4 regions of the Paenibacillus sp. UMB7766-LJ446 genome follow, and region 3 is predicted to be linked to each of the others. Evidence: riboswitches for the same ligand, from Rfam matches in the RefSeq annotation. Region 3 holds a riboswitch; each other region holds the start of a gene.

Region 1 (5,771 bases), on a different contig from region 3:
TTATATCAAATCCTTACCTATTTCTATTGATCTTTCCATTGTGTTTGTGCTTATCTTTTTACCTATATTTTGGGTTATATCTCACAATACAAACAATGCCCAAGAGGCTCAATATTTAAGCAATCGATATAAGATGGCACTTCAGTCTGCTGTACTGGATGCAGGGGCTGTGATGCATCAAAATGAGAAGCAAAACGATGAAGCAGGGTATGATTCAACCAAATTTGTTAAAGCGGACAAAGAGCTTGCTTTGACTACATTTACCCAAACCATGGCACTAAATATGGGGATTCAGGATGACCCTGCTGCTATACGAACCATGTTTAATTACATTCCTGCAATGGTCGTGCTAGATTATGATGGTTACTATATTTTGGCGAACGAAACAGAAATGACCGGTAACCTTGAGGATACCTTCCGACAGGTTTGGAGTCCCAAAAAGCCCTATACATATTCGGATTCAAATGGTAGCAGTATTAACTTCACACTCGATGGGTATGTGTATGCCTATGATGCAGGCTTGGGCAAGTGGGTGGAGGGTTTCCAGAAAGAATTGGCCTCCAGCACGCAAATCCCTCTGCTTCAGAATTCCGAGACGTTTGAGCAGGTCAGACGAAGCCGGATCGTGACAAGTGTGCAGGAAGATTTGGCAGATGTTATTAACAGGCATAATGAGTTTGCAAGAAGGAATGGTGTTTCCTACACCTTTACGATGCCTTTGATTTCTCAGGAAGATTGGTACAACTCGATTAAAGACACGGGGCTTATGGCTTTTATCCAAGGAATACCTGTAGGTAACCAAAAGATTAACAATTATGCCATTGGTGGTGGCAGACTGGTGAAGAAAACAGCGATTGTTGGCGGAGTTGATCCGTTGAGTGGAATCAAATATTATTACCCTTCCACTTGTAGCAATGGTTACAGAGCCGAAGAAGTATTTATAAATGCCAAACAAGCGGCAGCGCAAGGTTATTTTGAGTATAACTGTTCCACAAATTAAAGGCAGTTTGTTTGTAATATAAAAGCGAGGTTGCATGAGATGTTTACATTACTTTCAGAAAAGGCTACACCTGTGCTAAAATAGGGTTTCGGAACGATAGCAATGTCCAATAGATAGGAGCAACCTCATCTTATGAGTTTATTGTCAGTAGAGAACGTGAGTCACAATTTTGGAGACCGCACGTTATTTAAAAATGTATCTTTTCGTTTACTTGCCGGAGAGCGTGTAGGCCTTGTTGGTGCAAATGGTGTGGGCAAGTCCACACTGATGAACATCCTTACCGGGAAATTGCTAAAGGACGAAGGGAAGGTCGAATGGACCCCCAAAGTTCGTTATGGATATCTGGATCAGCATACCAAGCTCACGCCTGGAAAAACGATTCGTGACGTGTTAAAGGATGCGTTCCTTCCCTTGCTTGAGTTAGAGAAAGAAATGATGTCCATCACGGATCAGATGGCAGACGCCGATCCGGACAAGCTCGAATTGTTGCTGGAAGAAATGGGTGACATTCAGGAGCAATTGGAGCAAGGTGATTTTTATCTGATTGATGTGAAAGTGGAAGAGATGGCGAATGGACTTGGCTTGTCCGCTATCGGTCTGGATCGTGACGTGGCTGCGCTTAGTGGTGGTCAGCGTACAAAGGTATTGCTTGCCAAGCTTTTACTCGAGAAACCCACTGCTCTTCTTCTGGATGAGCCGACGAACTATCTCGATGTGGAACACATTGAATGGCTGACGCGCTACCTGAAGGATTACCCGTACGCGTTTATTCTGATCTCGCATGATACGGAGTTTATGAATGAGGTCGTTAACGTTATTTATCATTTGGAATTTGCCAAGTTGACGCGTTATGCAGCCAACTATAACAAATTCCTTGAAATGGCTGACATGAATAAGGCCCAACATATTGATGCTTATGAGAAACAGCAGGAGTACATCAAGAAGCAGGAAGATTTCATTCAGCGGAACAAAGCCCGCGCTTCCACTTCCGGTCGTGCCAAGAGCCGTGAGAAGCAGCTCGGCAAGATTGAACGTATTGATCGTCCAGACGAAGCAGCCAAACCCACGTTTAATTTCAAAGATGCCCGTGCGAGCAGTAAAACAGTCTTTGAGGGTATTGATTTTGAGATTGGATATTCGTATGCATTATTGCCCAAAATGACGATGACTATTGAGCGTGGCGAGAAAATTGCCATTGTTGGATGTAACGGTGTAGGTAAATCAACACTACTCAAGACCATTTTGGGGAAAATTCCACCCCTTAGTGGTAAGACTTTCTTGGGTGATTATCTGGAAACCGCTTATTTCGAACAGGAAGTACGTGCAGGTAATATTACCCCGATCGAAGATGTTTGGAATGAATTCTCTCATCTGACACAGAATGAAGTCCGGGGCCATCTTGCACGTTGTGGATTGAAAAATGAGCATATCACCCGTCCGCTTAACGCGCTTAGTGGTGGAGAGCAAGCGAAGGTTCGTTTGTGTAAGCTTCTGATGCGTGAAAGCAACTGGATTTTGTTCGATGAGCCTACGAACCATTTGGATGTGACGGCCAAAGCAGAGCTGAAACGTGCCCTGCAAGAATTCAAGGGTACCGTGCTGCTTGTATCCCATGAACCTGAATTTTATGAAGGCTGGGTAACCAAAACGTGGGATGTTGAGGCGTGGTCCGAGAAACAATAGTTTCTTCATACCAGACGAGCTATTTCGATAACTAGATTGTCTTCAGCAATGGATAAAGAACGTAATAAATGGAAATTGTACGGTGACAAAAAAAGATGTCTATGGTAACATAGGCTACAGCTTCATATGAACACTAGGGGGGCCGCACGATGCGGCTGAGATGGAAGAATGCGATTCCGGACCCTTTGCACCTGATCTGGATCATACCAGCGTAGGGAAGTGGCGCGTTTCAGCTAATGACAAAGGGCGTTATCGTTGACTTTGCGATATTGCCTGCAAGATGAATCATGTGGTTTCTAGGTATACTACGTTGCGACTATGGATGTTTTTATAGTTGGTTATACGTTATGTTTAGAGTAATTGCATGCGACAGTCATTCAGTTGATCATGAATTCTAAATTCGTGGCCACTCCCCTACGGGAGTGGCTTTTTTGTTGTTTTATATCAGCCTAAAGCACGTAAGAGGAGGGCGAACAGGACGTCAATTTTCCATGAACATGTAGCAGCACGATCATTTGAACTGCATGTCATTTCGCCAGGTAAGGGAGACATGTACTCTTTTCTAGATACGGCTAAGAAAGTATGGCGATGGATCGATTTTATCCACATTCGGGAAAAAAAGCTGACCCTAGAGCAGCAGATGTATTGGGCGCAAAGTCTAAAAACACAAGGAGTTCCATCTAAACGAATCGTTATGAACGGCTTAGATCAGCTGGCTCAACATGCGTGGTTGGGTGGTGTGCATTGGGGTCAAGCAGCTATTCAAGGCTATGATCTGGCTGAGTTAAATCGACTGAACCGGCTTCGTGTAGGCGTGTCGGTTCATTCTCTGAAAGAAGCAAAAGTTGCAGAAGAACGTGGAGCGGATTATCTCTTTTACGGGCATGTATACGAATCCGATAGTAAACCGAATTGCGAACCTAAAGGTCTTATTGCGTTGGCTGAAGTATGCTCCAATGTTTCGATTCCAGTGATTGCGATTGGCGGGATTAGACCGGAGAATATCGGGGCTATTCGTACTGCGGGTGCCAAAGGCGCTGCGGTAATCTCAACCATTTGGATGAACAGTAAGCCGGAGCTGGCTGCCGCTTCATTGCGGCAGGCAATCAGGGATTCAGAGAACGCCGAACCAAGGAGATGAGAACATGAGAGAGGAAGCAAGAAGCCGGAGCAGGAATCGTTCGGGTTATCATCCAGGAACAGTATTCAGGAGTAAAGGTGGAACAGAGATTCGAGGCAAGCTTCATGCGGAAACGATTATTGTTGGTGGAGGAGTTATTGGTAGTGCCATTGCATGTGAACTCGCCACCCGCGGTCACGACGTTCTTCTGGTTGAGCGTGCAAGAATAGGCGGGGGAACTTCCTGTGCAGCTGCCGGGATGCTTGCTGCGGACAGTGAGGAATTCACTCATGCTGTGATGGCGAAGCTTGCGCGGCAGAGCAGAGCATTACTTCACGAGCAGAAGGAGCGAATCCATTCACTTAGCGGAGTGGAAATGGGTTTGCAACAGCATGGATTTATTACTCCTTTTCGTTCATACAGTGAGGTCAGCAGTTACAAGAATATCCGATCGTCTTCCTTATCTACAGAACATATTTGGTGGGATCGAGTGGCTGTCCAACAAGAAGCATCATGGTTAAACAGGGATACGTATGGCGCATATTACAGACCTTCCGAGAGCGAGGTTCTTCCTATCAATCTAACGCAGGCTTATGTCAGATCGGCTCAGGCCCTGGGTGCCAGAGTGATGGAAGGTGTACAGAATGTCTGTTTGCATAGGGACATGAATGGAGTGCAAGGTATTGAGACTTCAATTGGAACCATGACATCGAGAAATGTCATTATCGCTACAGGGTTACAAGGCGAAGAATTGATGAGACAAGTGGGCCTTGATTCACCTGTTTTGCCTGTGAAGGGTGAAATTGCAGCCGTGCAGTTCTCACCCCACCATGTCGGTTACAGACCTGACAAAACGGTGTATGCAGAGGATATATATATTGTTCCCAAAGCGAATGGAGAAGTGTGGATTGGTGCAACAAGTCTTCCTGGAAGAACCGACATGAAGGTCTCCGTTCAAGGCATTCAGAAGCTGCTTGCAGCCGCGACAAATTGGGTGCCTGGTATGAAGGAAGCGCATTTTATCCGAGCGTGGGCGGGAGTACGTCCTTCGACTCCGGATGGGTTGCCTTATGTGGGTGCTTGTGAAAGTGTTCCGGGTTTATTCGCTGCTTTTGGACACTATCGTAATGGCATACTGCTTAGTGCGATCACGGGCAGCTTAATGGCTGACTTAATTAATGGTAAAACCTCGGAAGAGCTGGGTATTCAGGACTTAAGTCCTGAACGGTTAAACCGAAAGGAGATATTGCAGTGAATATCATTGTCAACGGACAAAGCATGCATATTGAGGATAGTTTAAATCGTGTGGACAAATTACTCCATTCGTTTAATCTGCAAGTGAAAACCGTGGTAGTTGAATTGAATCGGCAAATTTTAACACGTGAATATCATGAAACGACAACGTTAAGGGACGGAGATCGAATTGAAATTGTACATTTTGTGGGAGGCGGTTGAACCATGTTGAGGATTGGGAAGTATACGTTTGAGTCCAGGTTACTGCTGGGTACAGGCAAATTTTCGGATTTGGAAGTGCAGAGCCAAGCGGTTGAAGCCTCGGGTACGGAAGTATTAACGTTTGCAGTTCGGCGTTTGAATCTGGAAGATCGCAACAAACAGCATTTTCTGGATACACTGGATTTGAAAAGGTATACCCTGCTTCCTAATACAGCGGGTGCTTCAACGGCAGAGGAGGCGGTGCGAATCGCTGAATTAGCTCGGGCTTCAGGACTTTGTGATATGATAAAAGTGGAAGTCATCGGCGATGGAATCACATTGCTTCCTGACCCGATTGAAACCTATAAAGCTTGCGAGATCTTGCTTGAAAAGGGCTTTACGGTACTGCCTTATATCTCGGATGATGTTATTCTGGCCAAACGATTGCAACTACTCGGCGTACATGCCGTTATGCCTGGGGCTTCGCCCATAGGGGCGGGGAGAGGAATTATTAATCCCTATAATCTGGAGATT
Region 2 (5,771 bases), on a different contig from region 3:
TTGGACCAGCCATGCACGAACGTTTTCCCAAGACGAGGCGTCCTGTCCACCAAACGGCTGACCTTCTTCATTCATCAGGGGCAGTAAAATATTCAAGCTTTTGGTTTCGATCTCCGGGTCAAGCGGAGAGGTTTCGTTCTCATGTGCGAGCAGAATGTTCAACGCGTCCTCGGGGTGCTCCGTTACGTATTTCTGTCCTTCCTGTATCGCTTTGATAAAGCGTGTAAGCTGATCCTTTTTCGTTTCAATGCCCACCTCACTTGCAGTGAGGACCAGTTCATAATAATCAGGTACGCCGTAATCGACGGGATTGAATGAATTTATCGCATGGCCTTCTTTTTCCAAAATCAATTGCTCATGGTTAATAAAACCACCCATAATGGCATCCGCCTGTCCGGAAGCCATGGAAGGAATCAGGTCGAATCCCACATCCACCAGATCCATCTTGTCAGGATTACCTCCATCCTGGCTGATCATCGTACGCACCATCGCTTCATACAGGGGAATTGAGGAATAGCCGACCGTGAGCCCTTGAAGATCTTTAGGCGACTTTACTTTACCATCTACTTCAGTCAACAGATGCACAAGCGGATGCCTAACGATGGCTGCAATGGAACGTACAGGAATGTTCTCCCCACGCGCGAGCAGAATTTGCGGCTGGTAGCTCAACGCCAGATCGATTTTTCCGGCAGCAACAAGCTTGAGCGAGTCATTCGTATCGGCAGGCATCTGGACATCGACATCTAGTCCTTGGTCCGTGAAGTAACCTTTCTCCTGAGCAACATAGATGAAGGAATGTACGGCATTCGGGTACCAATCGAGCATGATGGACAGCTTATCGTTGGAATCTGATGACGTTTTGGTCGCAGATGATTCTGTATCTTTTACATCGGGAGCTGAATCAATAGCAGGTGTGTTGGTACCCGTATTCCCGCATCCGCTAACGATCAGCATCAGGGTTATAAGAAGGAGGGGGAGTAGGGGATAGATATGCTTTGTATTCATCATTTAAAGTACCTCGTTTCCTTGTTTTCTGTTTTGAATATGACGTTGTGTACCGAATCTTCTTTCCAGCCATGCAATAAGTACAAACAGGGCAATACCAAGCAGGGATAACAGCACAATAGCGGCGAACATGGCATCCGTGTTCATGTTGCTCGACATTCTGCGGCTGAAATAGCCAAGTCCCTTACTTCCGCCGAGCCATTCTCCAATCGTTGCACCAACTACGCAGTACACCACAGACATCTTCAGTCCTGAAAAGAAGGAGGGAAGGGCAAGTGGAATCTGGAGTTTACGAAAAATATCCCACTTGTTGGCCCCCATCGTCAGCAGCAGTTCACGCTGTTCCGGATCACCTTGGCGCAGGCCATCATAGGTGCTCACGACAATCGGGAAGAACGCGATCAGGAATACCACCGCGACTTTGCTCCACAGCGTGTAGCCAAACCACAGGATGAAGACGGGGGACAAAGCGATTAGTGGAATCGTCTGACTAATTACGATGAAGGGATATAACGCCTTTTCAATGGATCGGTTCATATGCATGCCTGTTGCAAGCGCAATCCCTGCACCAATGGACAGGACAAAACCGACGGTAACTTCGATCAAGGTAGCAGGTAAATGTGTAGCCAACAGGAGTCGGCGATGCTCATATAGCGAACTGGCAATTGCCGTAGGGGCTGGAATGATGAAGGAGGGCACCCATACCATATTCACAATCCACTCCCAGATAACGAGCAGTAACAACATGAGCAAGAGAAACAGACCATAACGGGCAAGCCAACGCTTTACACTATCCTTCATGCTGTCTCTCCAGTTACCGTTTCGCATGCAGTTGTTCCTCCAGAAGTCGTCTCATCTGAACGAGAGCCGATGCATAGATCATGTCTGAATGTCTTGGACGCGGCAAAGGTACCGTTATATCCTGCAGCTGTTGGCTTTGTCCCCCTGGAGTTAACAGGATAATTCGATCACTGAGCAGCAAGGCTTCTTCAATATCATGCGTGATGAACAACACGGTTTTGCCCAAACTTCCCCAGAGTTCTAGCAGCCAGCGATGCATCTCCCGTTTGGTCAGGGCATCGAGTGCACCGAATGGTTCATCCAGCAGCATCAGCTGGCCGCCTGTAAGCAGGGTGCGCAGCATTGCGACTCGCTGCCGCATGCCGCCGGACAGTTCGTCCGGGTACGCATGCGCGTAGCCGGATAAGCCAAATCTGTCGAGGCCAGCCAGGATGTCCGCCCGAATCTTTGCCTTGTCCTGCCGCCCTGAAGCAAGTTCGGAGGGGAGCATACAATTCTCCATGACGGTTCGCCAAGATAACAGGAGGTCCTTTTGCGGCATGTATGCCACGCGTCCAAGTCGTTCTCCTTCGCGAACCCACGGAATTTCGATGGTTCCGTGGGTTGGCTCGAGTAAGCCTGCCAGCAGCTTGAAGAGAGTGCTTTTACCGGAGCCGCTGGAACCGATGAGGGAGACGAATTCGCCTTCCGCTACACGCATCGACACATTGGAGAGCACGGGGGAATCCCTTTTTTCCGGGAAAGCAAAGCTCATGTTGTGAATGGTTATGTCGTTATCCATCTCGTTCCGTTCCCCCTTCTGATTCAAACATCAAACTGCGGGATCTTTAATTACATCTTCTGATCTGTCGCAGAACGCGAAAAAGACCCACCCATTTCCAGAGAAATGAGTGGGTCTATACGTTCAATTCATATTAAATTTCATCATTAACATGAAAAAATCCGCTTACGGATAGGCCGCTCCACTTCCCTCCGCTGGTATAATCCAGATCAGGTTCAAAGGGTCCGAATCGTTCGATTCATCTCAGCCGCAAGGCCCCCCTAGTGCAATGTGCAAGATATGCAGTTGTGTACTCAGCATATATCACAATGAAGCGGAATGTAAAGAGCAGGATCAGGCACGTCGTGGTGAGAAGATAAATGAATGAGAGAAGAAGCATGTACCGACTAGTGAATGAGTACACCCAGCTCACGGATCAAACGGGCAATCTGCTCAGGGGTGCCAATCGTAATCCGAAGCCAGGTAGACATACCGAATTCGGCACCGCCGCGGACAGAGATGCCTCTGTTCAACAATTCTTTGGTAATGGGGCCGCTATCCTGTAACAGATTGACCATGATGAAATTCGTATGGGAAGGAATATAGGGCAATTTCCACTGATCAAAGGATCGCATTAACGTTTCCCGTCCCTCACGATTGTAGTGCAGGCAGTGAGAGACAAATTCATGATCATCCAGACTGGCCGAAGCGGCTGCCTGAGAGGTAGCGGTCAGACTGATGGGCAGCTTGACCCGGTTAATGCCTTCAATGATGCTTTCATTCCCGATGCCATATCCGATTCGCAGGCCGGCAAGTCCATATATTTTGGAGAAGGTCCGCAAAATAATCAGATTATTGTAATGCTCCAGCAGTTTGACCGTATCGGGATAATCCTTGCTCTCCACAAATTCATAATACGCTTCGTCCAGGACAACCACCACATGAGAGGGAACATGCTCGAGGAAACGATGCAGTTCCTCTGCGGTAAATATAGTTCCGGTCGGATTATTCGGATTGCACAGCCAGATGATTCGGGTTGAAGCGTTGATTTGCTGCCGGAATTGCTCCAGGTCGAGCGAATGGTTGACCAAAGGCACTTCACGGATGACACCGCCTACCAGCAGCGTCGCGCCCTTATACCAGTTGAAGGAGGGTACCGGAATGAGTGATTCCTCGCCCGGATTAAGATAGGCTTGGGCAGTGAGGGTCAGCAGCTCGAATGATCCACTACCAAATACCAGTTGGGATGTACTGACACCCAGTCGCTCCGCAAGTTTGTCACGCAACAGTTGGCTGGAACCGTCGGGGTATTGTGCCAGAAGATCGGAGCCTAGCGATCTGACCGCTTCCGCAGCCAGGGGAGAAGAACCAAACGGATTCTCGTTCGCTGCAAGTCGATCCACACTTTCCAGTCCCAGCTCTCGCCGGATCTGTTCCATGGATTTGGCAGGAGTATAAGCCGGAATTTGATTTAACAGGTTTTTAACAGGAGGAGAGGGAACGGGTGAAAGGGATTGCATAATCATGCCTTCTTTCCAGTGGAATTAGATCGAGAATGATATCTGTTTCTGGGCAATCTGCTGTGGTGTCTCTTGTGGCGGAGTCAACAATCGATTCAGAATCAGGTTTTCAAAATGAGCAAACCCGCTGTCCCGAATGCGTGGCCGCTCCAGCGTAATTCGGGTATCCATCGTTATATGACCATCCTCGATTAACAGGACTCTGTCCGCAAGGGCCACCGCTTCACTTACATCGTGGGTGACCAAAATGACGGTCAAGTCTTCTTCCACCCACAAGCGTTCGATTAACTGCTGCATCTCAATTCGGGTCAATGCATCCAGCGCACCCAGCGGTTCATCCAGCAGCAGTAAGCGTGGATGACTGGCGAGTGCCCGTGCCAAGGCGACACGTTGTTTTTGCCCGCCGGATAATACGCCCGGCCAATCGCCTTCACGCTCTCCCAGTCCTACATTCCGAAGTGACTGGCGTGCATCTTCCTTGTTCTTGTCGGGGATGCCCAGCCGTACATTGTCGAGCACGGATTTCCAAGGCAGCAGTCGGGCTTCCTGAAACAGAAACCGTGTCTCGGGTGCCGTACTGCCAAGTTTTCTGTTGCCCAGCATAACGCTCCCGGAAGAGGGGGCTTCCAGCCCGGCGATCAGACGCAGCAAAGTACTTTTGCCACAACCGCTTCGTCCAACGATGGCTACAAATTCCCCTTGTCTTACATTGACGTTGATGTCAGATAGAATTGTCCGCTGATCATACGATTTCTGAACCCCGTTGACTTGAAGAAAAGGACTGATCTGACTTGTGCTCATGGATTAGTTCACGCTCCTTTGGCTTTACTTGCGGGATAGAGTCGGGTTCCAGCCCAGCCAGCGCCGTTCCAGCCATTTGGCGATGGTATCGGACAGCTTGCCCAGCAGAGCATATAGCAGAATGCTTAAGACGATCACATCCATCTGCATGAATTCCCGTGCGTTCATCGCCATGTATCCAATTCCCGCATCCGCTGCAACCGTCTCCGCTACAATGAGTGTCAGCCACATGATGCCAAGTGCATAGCGAATGCCCACCAGAATGGAAGGCAGCGCACCTGGCAGGATGATGTCCCTGTAGAGCGACCAACGGCTGAGGCCGTACACCTTGCCCATTTCAATCAGACCGGGATCGACCGACCGTATGCCGTGGAACGTATTCAGATATACGGGAAAGAAGACGCCCAGGGAAACGAGAAACAGTTTCGCTTCTTCACCGATCCCGAACCATACGATAACGAGGGGGATCAACGAAAGATGTGGGATATTACGGATCATCTGGACAGAGGAGTCTGCCACCTTTTCCGCAAGAGTAGAGATGCCATTCAGTACACCAAGCAGGAAACCGAGACCACCGCCAATGATGAATCCACCCAGGGCACGCCGCGCGCTGATACTAATATTGTTCAGCAGCTCACCGTTACGAAGCAGCCGAATGAAAGCCTCCAGTACCTGAGCGGGACGGGGCAATATATTGGCTGCAACGACTCCAGACGCCGTGAGCCATTGCCATAGAGCCAGAATGAGCAATGGTACGACAAAAGGGATGAATCGGTTAAACCATGTCCGGTTGAATATGTTGGAACGCACGTTAAGCATACCTCCTTGCCTGTTCTTATTTGCCTTCAGCAGCTGGCAACTGATCGCTAAGTACATCACTCCAA
Region 3 (5,771 bases):
TATACCTATTTGCGTAACAGAGACGATAACCTGTCGGAATACATAAGCTATTTAATAATCACATATGCATATTCGAAAATGCATTAAAGGAGGAACCAAGATGATCCGCATGCCTATTCAGCAAATGATCCCGTACCACCACCAATATCCGCGCAACACGGCGACCGTTGCTCCCAAAAAGGAGAATGAGAACACTCAAGGTCTATCCTTTCATGAAATTTTGCAGCAAAAAATGGCTAAAAAGAACGCCTCCCCTTCTTTGCGATAAATGAAATGATGAGCGAATTGAGCATTGCTTGCATGGCTGCACCGTTCTCTGCGAAGTTGTAGATGAACGGTTATTCGCGTTTTCGCTTTAATTGGTTGTTACATCGGCATTTTACATATGTACAGTCTATGGTCACATCCCTATAATGGGTTAAACATCTGCGGCACTTTGTTGAATCAACATCCATTTCAGGGGGCAAATATGATGATGACTATCGGCTGTTTTCACGCTCACTATTCCAACATTGCACTGATTGAAGAAGCACTCGCTCCTTATGAAGTTGAACTAGTTCATTATGTCGATCCGGGTCTGGATCGCCTCAAACATGATGCTGATTTCACCGAGGCAGTTACGCGTGAGAAAGTATCACAGACGCTGCAATGGATCGCACACTGTCATGCAGATGCCATCCTCGTCACCTGCACCCTGTTTGCAGCCGTACTTGAGCAGGAGGCACAGTATGTTCCCGTCCCAGTGGTTGGTATTGACGACCCATTACTTCAGGAATTGAAACGAGTACCGGGGAGATACATATTGGCGTTTACCAACCCTGCGACGATTGAAGGAACGATGGCACGGGTGAATCAGGCTTTGCAGCAGGATGATGAGAATGGACAGCGAAAAGGGATCGATGCTGTAGAAGCTGAAGCGGTATTGATCCCGGGTACATTCGAGTTAATCATGCGAGGCGATAAGGTAGGTTATCTTGCAGCCGTGAGTGCTGGATTGCAGCAGATTGCTGAGCAGTCCCCGGGAAGCACGGTAGTAGCGGCTCAGCTGTCCATGGCTCCCGCAGCAGCACGAGTTACAGCAGATACCGGCATGTTGATCTTTAGCCCGCTGGCATCGCTTTCGGCTTATTTGGAAAAGAAGTTGAGCTTGGCCCACCGTTAAGTGTTGAGCTCATGAAGCAAAATAAAAAGACTCTCGAATGAGAGTCTTTCGAATGGTATAATCATTTTGTACAGCCAATTTGTGGTGGGAAATAGATTGCCTCCAGTGGGAGGTGATTCTATGAACTTCTCTTTCAACGACGTAATCGTGTTCGCAATGTTAGTTATTGCGCTCCTCACATACATCGACCGTAAAAAGAAGTGACCCGCCACAGGTTGACGGCCTGACGGGTCACTTCGTCTGAACTATGCTGCACTTGGAGGAATACCCACCGCAAATGCTGTGCAGGAGTAGCCATTGGCCTGGCTACTCTTATTTGTTTTTACTTATACTCATTTTATTAAACATCTATGAGACAATCAACCTATAAGTGATAAAAATATGTTGTGTCGTACTTCTTGTCCTCTAAGATTAAGTGCGAACACCACATACCGGGTTAAAGCCGCTCTTCTCCACAATCACGGAGAGGAACGGCTTTTCACCATATCAGGCTGCCCAGATTGCGCTGTAACAACGCTTAGGAGCGTGTTCGGTATTCCTCAGCCTTTTCCTGCATGCCCGCAGCCAAGGCCTCATTCTCGGACAATCCTTTGTCCGCGGCAAAAGCACGAATATCCTGCGTAATGCGCATGCTGCAAAATTTCGGCCCACACATGGAGCAGAAATGGGCTTCCTTGGCCCCTTCGGCCGGCAGCGTCTCATCATGGTAGGATAGCGCACGTTCCGGGTCCAGCGACAGGTTGAACTGATCCCGCCAGCGGAACTCGAATCGTGCTTTGGACAGCGCATCGTCCCGCCGCTGGGCACGCGGGTGACCTTTCGCTAGATCGGCAGCATGTGCAGCAATCTTGTAGGCGATAACCCCTTCTCGCACGTCATCCTTATTGGGCAAGCCCAGATGTTCTTTTGGTGTAACATAACAGAGCATCGACGTACCGAACCAACCGATCATCGCTGCCCCGATCGCCGAGGTAATATGGTCATATCCCGGTGCAATATCGGTCGTCAGGGGTCCCAAAGTATAGAACGGCGCTTCCTTGCAAATCTCCATTTGCAGATCGACATTCTCCTTGATCTTGTGCATCGGCACATGTCCCGGACCTTCGATCATCACCTGCACATCATGCTTCCAGGCGATTTGTGTCAGTTCACCAAGCGTAGCCAGTTCCGCCATCTGGGCTTCGTCATTAGCATCGTAGATGCTTCCTGGGCGCAGCCCGTCTCCGAGAGAGAACGCCACGTCATACCTTTTCATAATCTCGCAGATTTCTTCAAAATGGGTATACAGAAAATTCTCCTGATGATGCGCAAGGCACCATGCCGCCATGATGGACCCGCCCCGTGACACAATGCCTGTCATGCGCTTGGCGGTCATCGGGATATATCGCAGCAGCACGCCTGCATGAATCGTAAAGTAATCCACGCCCTGCTCTGCCTGCTCAATGAGTGTGTCACGATACAACTCCCAGGTCAGTGCTTTGGCTTCACCATTGACCTTCTCCAGCGCCTGATAGAGCGGTACCGTTCCGATCGGTACCGGAGAATTGCGGATGATCCATTCCCGAGTCGTATGAATGTCCTTGCCTGTGGAAAGATCCATCACCGTATCTGACCCCCAGCGCACCGCCCAGGTCATCTTCTCTACCTCTTCCTCGATAGAGGACGATACGGCAGAGTTTCCGATGTTCGCATTAATCTTCACATGAAAATGACGCCCGATCAGCATCGGCTCGCTCTCCGGGTGATTGATGTTCGACGGAAGGATCGCCCTGCCACTCGCCAGCTCCTGTCGCACAAACTCCGGCTCCACGCCTTCACGAATGGCGGCGAACTCCATTTCCGGTGTGATGATTCCCTGTCGTGCATAATGCATCTGGGTCACGCTGCGCCCAGCTATTCCTCGCAAGGGTTGACCCCGCAACCCTGGATACTCCTCGGCTCCAGCTCGCTTCCCTCCTGGCTTCAGACCGTTATCTTCCGGCTTTACCGTCCGTCCCCGGTAAGCTTCAACATCTTCACGCTCCGTAATCCAGCGTGTACGCAGCGCTGGCAGACCCGCCCGGATATCGGCATGAAATCCGGGATCGGTCATCGGCCCGCTCGTATCGTAGACACGCAGCGGTTCGTTATGTTCCACTCCTTGGGGAGTATTCGTGTCATGAAGGGCAATTTCACGCTCCGGTACAGCAATGTCCGGTCGAGAGCCATAAATGTAAACTTTGCGGCTGCCCGGGAAGGGCTGAACCCGTCCGGTCGCCCCTTTTTCTTTTGCCAGCTGCTGATCCTGCTCGTCCTGTCCCATCGTTCTGTTCCCTTTACTCATCGCTCTTGTCTCCTCCTCATTGGTGATCGTCTGGATTGAAATGCTTGCGTACTTATCCCGAATCATCCACAACATAGATAAAGAAAGAGCGACCATACGACAGAAAGCAGGACATCACATTTAGTAATACGCAGGCAGTCAATGCAAATGGACTCCATCCCAGACGCTCTCCAGCCGCTCCCGGGTACTTTGCCCAAAAGCAGTTCTGGCAGCGTCTTCCGCCTGTTTACTGTATAAAAAAAGCCGGTTCCCAAGGGAACCGGCTTATGTCCATCACCAATAACGCACCTTATAAAGGCTCCATAGCGGAGCCCATCCAATAGGTCACATCATGTGGTGTTCGTGGTCGTATCGCCGATTACTTCCCTACGCTGGTATGATCCAGATCAGGTGCAAAGGGTCCGGAATCTCATGCGATTCCGTCTCAGTCCGGACAATTCGGACTCCCCCAGTAACGTTAACAAGTTGCAGCTAAGCCGCAGATACATATTTAATTATCCTGACCCGTTAGGCCGTCCATTACAGAGTAGCGCAACCGAATCATAAAAACAACCTTTATATTCAGAAAATAAAATCAGGATAACATGAGTCCCATCTGTGCAGCTGCTTCCTTCAGCACAGGTGCGTATTCATGCAACGTCTCCTGGGAAAGGCGACTAACAGGCCCGGATACCGACAAGGCAGCAGCGATGTTTCCTTTCCGATCCAGGATGGGGACAGATACTGCCGCAGCTCCCGGTTCACGTTCCTCATAACTTGTTGCGTAGCCATATTCCAGAATGTCTTTCATCTGTGCCAAATATACTTTGGGATCGATAAATACCGGCCATTCCGGTCCATTCATCAGATCTTCACGGTCCTCCTCGGTGGCAAAAGCCATCAGCACTTTGCTGGACGCTCCCACAGATAGCGGAAGTCTGACTCCCACCGGAGCCACCCGGCGAATCGCCTGATCACTCTGCACGGCTTGAATCCGAATCCGCTCACTGCCATCACGCAGATATAAGCTTACGGTTTCGCCCAGTCGATCCCTCAGCCGCTCCATCGCAGGAAGGAGCAGAATGGCCGGATCATCGCTGCGAGACATATGGGCAGACAGCTCCCAGATGCGTATGCCGAGTCGATACTTCTCGGTGGCTGCATCCCGGATCACGAACCCTTTCTCCTCCAAAGTAGCCATCAGACGATGGACTGTACTTTTGTGCAGACCGATCTGAGTGGCAATTTCCGTGAGTCCCAGATCACTGCGCGTTGTAAAACACAATAATATATCCAGCGCCCGTTCTACAGCCCGGACGGTTAACTTTCGATCTTCCATGGCATGTTGCCCTCCTCATGTTTCATCACATGAAACTTGGTTACATAAATTATATGAGAAACGGTCTCATCTGTAAACCAAAAAGCGCCAATTTGAAATAGGGATAATTGTAAATATTTTCTTTTTATAAATAAAAATCCCCTGCAATTTGCACCCTAAGGAAATGTTAACCATATATCTTCAGAACTATATAACAATTGCGTAACAAATGGCTCCAATCAATTGACTTTGACTATATTGGAACATACGATAAAGATATATTAAATTAAGATTTTGCTTCATACGTAGTCAGAAAAATCATTAATACGCTCTGTTCGTCTCGTTGTTATCTTCATTTGATTTTTAAAGGAGGGGCAATCATGTATCCGACATCCCAGAGCGAAGCCCCGCTGCAAACGAAAGTGTCAGATCTGCCTTCTTCGTTATCACCGAGGCTGATCCGGTTCAAACATATTGTCGTGGCGTTGCTGCTCTCCGTTGTATTTTTTCTGCTATTTTGTTTCATTGCACTACACGGTTATATTGCTTGGGTATTATCCAATCCAACGGTAGCGCCTGTCTTCTCCAATCCCATGCAGGCCAAGAACATGAAGTATCAAGACATCACGTTTCCAGCAGCAGACGGCAGTCGAACGATGCAGGGTTGGTATATTCCGGCTGACGATAATGCAAACAAAACCATCATATTCAGCCATGGATATGGTGCGAATCGTGAAGAAACGTGGGTACCGATGTATGACCTGGCCCATTATGCTCACCAACTAGGCTTCAATGTGGTGATGTTCGATTACGGTTTCGCTTCCCAGGTGAACAAAGCTGTCGCCACAGGTGGCAAAGCCGAATCCCAGCAGCTGCTTGGCGCAATCCAGTTTGCGAAGCAGCGCGGAGCTCAGGAGCTTGTTGTATGGGGCTTCTCCATGGGTGCAGGTACAGCCCTCCAGACTGGGCTGATTACCAAAGATGTGGAT
Region 4 (5,771 bases), on a different contig from region 3:
GAAAATCAATAATATGCTCCTGTCTTTCCAGCATGGAACGCAGCAAAATTTCGATATAATTCAGCACTTTTGGCACAAGATGGCTCCAATCCGGCTGATCGAGATGGAAATTTCTCCACGTATTTGAGATTTGATGTACCATGCCAAAACAAAAAATGGCTCCTTCAAAAGCAAAGGGTTTTAATTCTTCGCCAAATACCTGTACCAGTCTTTCCGACAACCAATTTAACTGCATGCGAGTCAGATTTGCCACATCACATTTTCCAGAATAAAAGCCTGTCCAGAATAGCTCCACAACACTCTGTTTTTCAGGCAAAATCATCGGCATCATAATCTGATCCACCAGTAAATCAAAATCGGAAGCATAGCTTTGACGCTCCAAACTTTTGCGAATCATCATGTCTTCCTGCACACGTTGCTCCAGAATAGCAAGAATACAATCATCTTTCGAACTAAAGAATTTATAAAATGTTCCTTTGGACACACCCGACTCATCTAGGATCATTTGTATGGAGGTGCTGGTCACTCCATGTTTCTCAAAGAGTACAAGAGCAGAGTCCAATAACATTTGTTTCCGTTTATTCATAAGTTCCCCCTGGATGATTTCGGTGGTTCACGTCACGATATCTTGATCATCTAGCGTAAATCCACTGCAAACATCAGATGTTCCTTCCATATCCCCCTGATTTTAATATTCTGGCGATCCATCTCCTGGAAACCCGCCTTACGCAGCACTCGGATCGATCCGGCATTGTCGGGCAGCGCACCTGCCTCCACGCGTTTGATTCCCGCATCATTCATGGCAAAACTCAGTGCTAGTTGAATGGCTTCACTCATGTAGCCCTTGCCATTGTGCGCCTGGTCGAGCACATAACCCACGATCCATTTTTGGGTGGAATCCAGTTCAAGCTCGAACAGAGAGATCTCCCCAATGAGCTCATTTGTCGTGTTCAGGAAGATTCCGAAAGAATAACGCTTCCCTTCTTCCCTGGCCTTGTTCCAACCTTCAAGCAGGGTGACCTGACCCTCCAGCGTATAGAATGTCTCCGATCGTTCACTTGCCGAGATCTCTTCAAAAACAGCCCGATTGCGGAGCTGTACATCCAGCAGTGATGCCGCGTCCTCCATGTTCAAAAACCGTAAATAGATGCGTTGTCCACGATTGTTCATCTTCGGTATGTTCATCCTTGTCTCTGGTTGTAGTCAATTTCATTCATCATCACAAGTAGGAAAGTTGCCGTTTATACGCCATATCCCAGAACAGATATTCAAACTCAACACTTCTTCTGAATATGTCTTCAATGGCTTCCAGTTCCTGCTCGGTTTTATGTTCACATAATGCATCCAGTGTATCATAGAACCATTCGAATGAGTTCCGGAATTCATCACTTGCATAATTTTCGATCCAAGTCTGATAGAAATTACCCTCTAATGAATCGCGATATTGTTCTTTTAATCTTGTGGCATAATCGTAATACGTCCACGCACAAGGGAAAATGACGGCAATGATTTCGGCAATCCCGCCTGTTTGAGCGACACTCATCATATTTGACGTATATGCCTTGTTGAAAAGAGATGGTTTCACATTGTGATTTTCATCCAGCTTAATCCCAAATTCATTCATGTAATTCCGATGCAAATCCATTTCTTCGTACAGAATAGCGTGTTGAATAACCGTAAAGTTCGTCATCAGTTTTTCATCCGCAGCCTTCACTGCACCCATCGCAAAAATCTTCGCATATTCAATCAGATATGTATAGTCCTGGAGTAGATAAAACTTAAACGCTTCCTGATCCAGTGTGCCTTTCCCCATCTCGTGTAAAAAAGGATGATTGTATCCATCTTCCCATACGGTTATGGACTTGTCTTTTAACGTTCTTGAAAATGACATGATCAGTTCTCCTTTGTCCAAATCATATTGTCCCATCTGCAATCCAGCTATTGCTTCCTGTTATGAAATATACACACCAAAAAGCCCTTGTCCTAATTTCGGCAAGGGCAAAAAATAACATGAGTACATGTCATTTGCTCCCTACGTCAGTATTAACTAACAGGTTCAAAGGGTCAGGTTTTAACCTTCTCAACTGCGAACAGTCCCCCTGCAAATAGCTCAGGCTTATTACAACATGTGTATTTCCAAATGTCAAACTATTCCTATTAATCTTCGAGTTTGCCTAATTCCTCCTGCAAGCTCTTCAGACGGGTGCGAATGGTTTCAATCCTATTCTGCACTTCACTTAACTGGTTCAAATCCCTTTCGTATGCCTGTTCCTCTTCCTTGGCTTTTGCCAATTCATCCTCTGCAACGCCAATCTGGTGCTCCAGATATATGATATCTGAAGAGCTGCCGTGAGTTAAACGCTGTGAATATGTCATGGTTCACCTCATTTCTGGTCTTCCATTGCTTTTCCTATATTATATGGTTGAATATCGATATCCAAATCCATACCCAGAGCCAATTTGGCCAGTTGACTTCCTATAAAGGGCCCCATCGTCAGACCTGATGCTCCAAGCCCGTTGGCTGTGATCAATCCATCCCAATCAGGAACAACACCCATTACCGGAAGAAAACCCGGTGTGAACGGACGGAAGCCTACTCTCACTTCCTGAAACGTGCTATCAGCTAAACCAGGAGCCAGTTCCAATCCTTTATTCAATATTTCCTGCATTCCGCCTGCGGTTACTCTTGTATCATAGCCTTCAATATCATTTTCGTGAGTTGCCCCAATCACAATCTTCTGTTGATCAAAGGCTAACAAATATTGATCCGAAGGAGGCATGACCACAGGCCATTTCTCAGTATCTTCTCGATCGTGAACCTGCAAATGCATAATTTGTGCCTTCTGATAATGAACCTTAAAGTCAATGCCCAAATGCTTGAACAGTTCATTGGCCCAAGCGCCGGCACACACAATAACCTCGTCAGCCGATATGACTTTCCCGTCAACAACTACTCCAGTTACCCGGTCCGATTCATACTGAAGTGTCGCGTCCCCATCAATCAGGACCGCCCCATTTCGTTGTGCCGATCGGATCAAGGCATCGCGCAGCGCACGCCCATCGATACGCGCAGCACCGCTGATGTACACAGATTGAAAAGTTTCCTCCAGTAGAGGAAAACGCTGATGGGTTTCTTTTGCATCCAACAGGGTAATATCACCAATCTCCGGTGCATCTTCTTTACGAAGATGTGCCCGTTCCTGCATCTTGTTGAGTTTCTCCACATCGGTATGAATACTAAGCGCACCCACTTGAGCGTAACCCGTTTCCGTTTCCCCTTCACTCTTAAGTTCTTCAATCAACCCGGGATAGAAACGTGCACCTGCCTTGGCAAGCTGATACCAATCCTGATTGCGGCGTTGGGATAACCAGGGACAGATAATCCCGGCAGCGGCATCCGTAGCCTGCCCTCGATCTTTCCGATCTATAATAAGGACCTCTGCACCCCATTTTGCTAATTGATAGGCTGTTGATGCCCCAAGAATTCCTGATCCTATGACGATGACTTTCTTCATGATTGCATTCCTTTCCTAAATCACTGTATCCATTATAGCCTATACTGTTCGACATGATAATGGCAAGGCATCGGCATGGTGATACATATTCCTAAAAGGTTTTCGGTAAAAGCTCATCGGATTGAAAACATTATTTAAATTACTGTTATTTATGTAATATAATTCAAATCAAGTTTCTTTTAACGCAGTATCCGCGCCATTTACGCACACGACCTTTAACGAAATGAGGAATAACACAACGATGCCGAAACGTAGTATGGGGAATTCGCTGGATACCGATATGCCACTTATGATTACAGGCCAAAACCAGCTGACCGTAGATGAATTGATCCATTGGAGCGACCATTCACGGGATTACAGCATTGTGCAGTGTATCGGGGGAACCGGGAAAATCGCAGCCAAAAATCATGAGTACTCGATTCGGGAAGGAACCGCTCTTATTATGTTCCCAGAGGTGACGTACCGTTACGACAATTTGAGTGATTCATTGTTGTTCGATTGTCTGTCCTTTAATGGCTATTTATTGCCCCGGTTTCTGCATACCTTGCAGATCGGGGAGCTGCGCGCCTTCAAGCCGGACGGAATGCTTCATATCCTGTTGCATGAAATAACGTTAGCGCTGCAGTCCCGGCACAAGGATCAGATCTGGCATGTATCCGCACTGCTGTACATGCTTCTGGTCAGGTTAACCATTGAGGGTGAGCGTTATGGCGCTTATGAACGCTCGGATGCCCGACTAAAACTGGGCGGACTTGTTACATTTATCAAACAAAATTATCATCAGGATATTTCGCTCTCCATGCTGGCACAGCAGATGAATGTCACCGAACAGCATTTGAATCGAATATTCAAAAAGGAATTTCAAATGACTCCGCTTGATTATCTGACACGATATCGGTTGTTGAAAGCCAAGGAATTGCTCGTCCATGACGCCGGGATAACTGCTCATGAGATAGCCAGAGCTGTCGGATTTAACAGCGCCAGTTACTTTGGATCCGTATTCAAAAAATATGAAGGGATCTCCCCGATCGAGTTACGCAAACAATATCAGGGTTAAAGGATTTCCATTGTGATCTCTGCCAACGAGGTTAACCGCAGATCATACTTCGTGAATTCCAGATTACGCGTTACCTCGTTAGGCACAATGACACAGCGAATCCCAGCGGCTTTGGCTGCCTTTAGTCCATTGGGGGAGTCTTCGAACACAACCGCTTCGGATGCCTCGATCCCGAGACTCTCCAGGGCAAGCAGATACAATTCCGGGTCCGGTTTGACCCGCTGGACGTCCTCGGCGGTATGAATGACATCGAATAATTCGAATATGCCAAGTGTGCGCAAATACCCATGAACCCAATCCCGGGTAGAGCTGGAAGCAACGGCAAGGCGAATTCCCTTTTCACGGGCAGCATGGAGCAACTCATGTACACCTGGAAGAATTGCTGCCTGTCCCAGATACGCTTCATATTTCTGTTCAGAGAGCAACTTGATATGATCGTGATCAATCGGCTTTTGCAGCACTTGCTCCAGATACAGAAACGGGTGAAATTCCTCAAATGATGTCCCCACATTTTTCGACCAAAGCTCCAAGCCAAGTTCAAGTCCATGCTCTTTATAAATATCCCGAAAGGCATAGAACCAGGGAGTCTCCGTGTCTACAATAAGTCCATCAAAATCCAAAATAAAGGCTTTTACCATTCAGCTTTTCTCCCTCCAATGATCAGCCGATGGGCAGGGAGATGGGCTTAGAAGCGTGCAGTCACGTCTGGACGGGTAACATTCATGGATAAAAAATGACAGGTACAGCCCGTTCCAGCTGGTGACTGTCCAACAACTCCAGCCCGGATCTCCCCCTCCATCGGCATGCCAAAATATCGAATCAGTTTCCACTCCACCCCATCGGGTGAGTAAAAAAATGAAATACAGTCCTCCACTTTGCGTATGCGCAGATAAGGATTGGTAACGGGAACTTCAACGGAGTTGCAATCGTCAGATGAACCATCCTTCGTGACCACCGACACAATAGTAGCTGCTTTTCCATCATACTCAAAACAAAGCTTGCACCAGTTTCGTTCATCCGCCATCACCATCAAACAACCGGAATCATACTGGTGTTTCATGTCCACGGTTAGCTGGGTTGTCATCTCGAAATCGTTAGGCACGGGCATCGACAGAAAGGGCGCAGTTGCACGGATATGTTTACCCGCCGGGTCCTGGAAAAAGTCCGTATCGGCCTGAGCTTCTACAATAAGTACGCCT

Evidence for each region. Region 3 has a riboswitch for thiamine pyrophosphate ahead of thiC (phosphomethylpyrimidine synthase ThiC). Riboswitches for the same ligand answer to the same signal wherever they lie in the genome.
Region 1: linked by a shared signal. The riboswitch ahead of QP794_RS05010 (thiamine phosphate synthase) and the one ahead of thiC (phosphomethylpyrimidine synthase ThiC) in region 3 are both predicted to bind thiamine pyrophosphate.
Region 2: linked by a shared signal. The riboswitch ahead of QP794_RS14025 (ABC transporter ATP-binding protein) and the one ahead of thiC (phosphomethylpyrimidine synthase ThiC) in region 3 are both predicted to bind thiamine pyrophosphate.
Region 4: linked by a shared signal. The riboswitch ahead of tenA (thiaminase II) and the one ahead of thiC (phosphomethylpyrimidine synthase ThiC) in region 3 are both predicted to bind thiamine pyrophosphate.

Annotation. Positions count from the first base shown of each region.
Region 1 is NZ_JASOYM010000002.1:50-5,820, forward strand. It holds gene QP794_RS05000 (hypothetical protein) at 1-1,000, shown strand, start outside; gene QP794_RS05005 (ABC-F family ATP-binding cassette domain-containing protein) at 1,133-2,683, shown strand; TPP riboswitch at 2,809-2,918, shown strand; gene QP794_RS05010 (thiamine phosphate synthase) at 3,234-3,824, shown strand; gene thiO (glycine oxidase ThiO) at 3,829-5,058, shown strand; gene thiS (sulfur carrier protein ThiS) at 5,055-5,258, shown strand; gene QP794_RS05025 (thiazole synthase) at 5,262-5,771, shown strand, end outside.
Region 2 is NZ_JASOYM010000005.1:7,012-12,782, forward strand. It holds gene QP794_RS14015 (ABC transporter substrate-binding protein) at 1-1,005, opposite strand, end outside; gene QP794_RS14020 (ABC transporter permease) at 1,009-1,833, opposite strand; gene QP794_RS14025 (ABC transporter ATP-binding protein) at 1,820-2,587, opposite strand; TPP riboswitch at 2,757-2,859, opposite strand; gene hisC (histidinol-phosphate transaminase) at 2,974-4,086, opposite strand; gene QP794_RS14035 (ATP-binding cassette domain-containing protein) at 4,111-4,887, opposite strand; gene QP794_RS14040 (ABC transporter permease subunit) at 4,912-5,706, opposite strand; gene QP794_RS14045 (ABC transporter substrate-binding protein) at 5,723-5,771, opposite strand, start outside.
Region 3 is NZ_JASOYM010000017.1:92,217-97,987, reverse strand. It holds gene QP794_RS29775 (hypothetical protein) at 101-268, shown strand; gene QP794_RS29770 (aspartate/glutamate racemase family protein) at 470-1,162, shown strand; gene QP794_RS29765 (hypothetical protein) at 1,338-1,460, opposite strand; gene thiC (phosphomethylpyrimidine synthase ThiC) at 1,680-3,464, opposite strand; TPP riboswitch at 3,832-3,945, opposite strand; gene QP794_RS29755 (IclR family transcriptional regulator) at 4,060-4,803, opposite strand; gene QP794_RS29750 (alpha/beta hydrolase) at 5,163-5,771, shown strand, end outside.
Region 4 is NZ_JASOYM010000004.1:405,295-411,065, reverse strand. It holds gene QP794_RS12890 (TetR/AcrR family transcriptional regulator) at 1-586, opposite strand, end outside; gene QP794_RS12885 (GNAT family N-acetyltransferase) at 637-1,185, opposite strand; gene tenA (thiaminase II) at 1,220-1,891, opposite strand; TPP riboswitch at 2,013-2,111, opposite strand; gene QP794_RS12875 (hypothetical protein) at 2,158-2,376, opposite strand; gene QP794_RS12870 (NAD(P)/FAD-dependent oxidoreductase) at 2,385-3,515, opposite strand; gene QP794_RS12865 (AraC family transcriptional regulator) at 3,757-4,572, shown strand; gene QP794_RS12860 (HAD family hydrolase) at 4,569-5,210, opposite strand; gene QP794_RS12855 (DUF1349 domain-containing protein) at 5,258-5,771, opposite strand, start outside.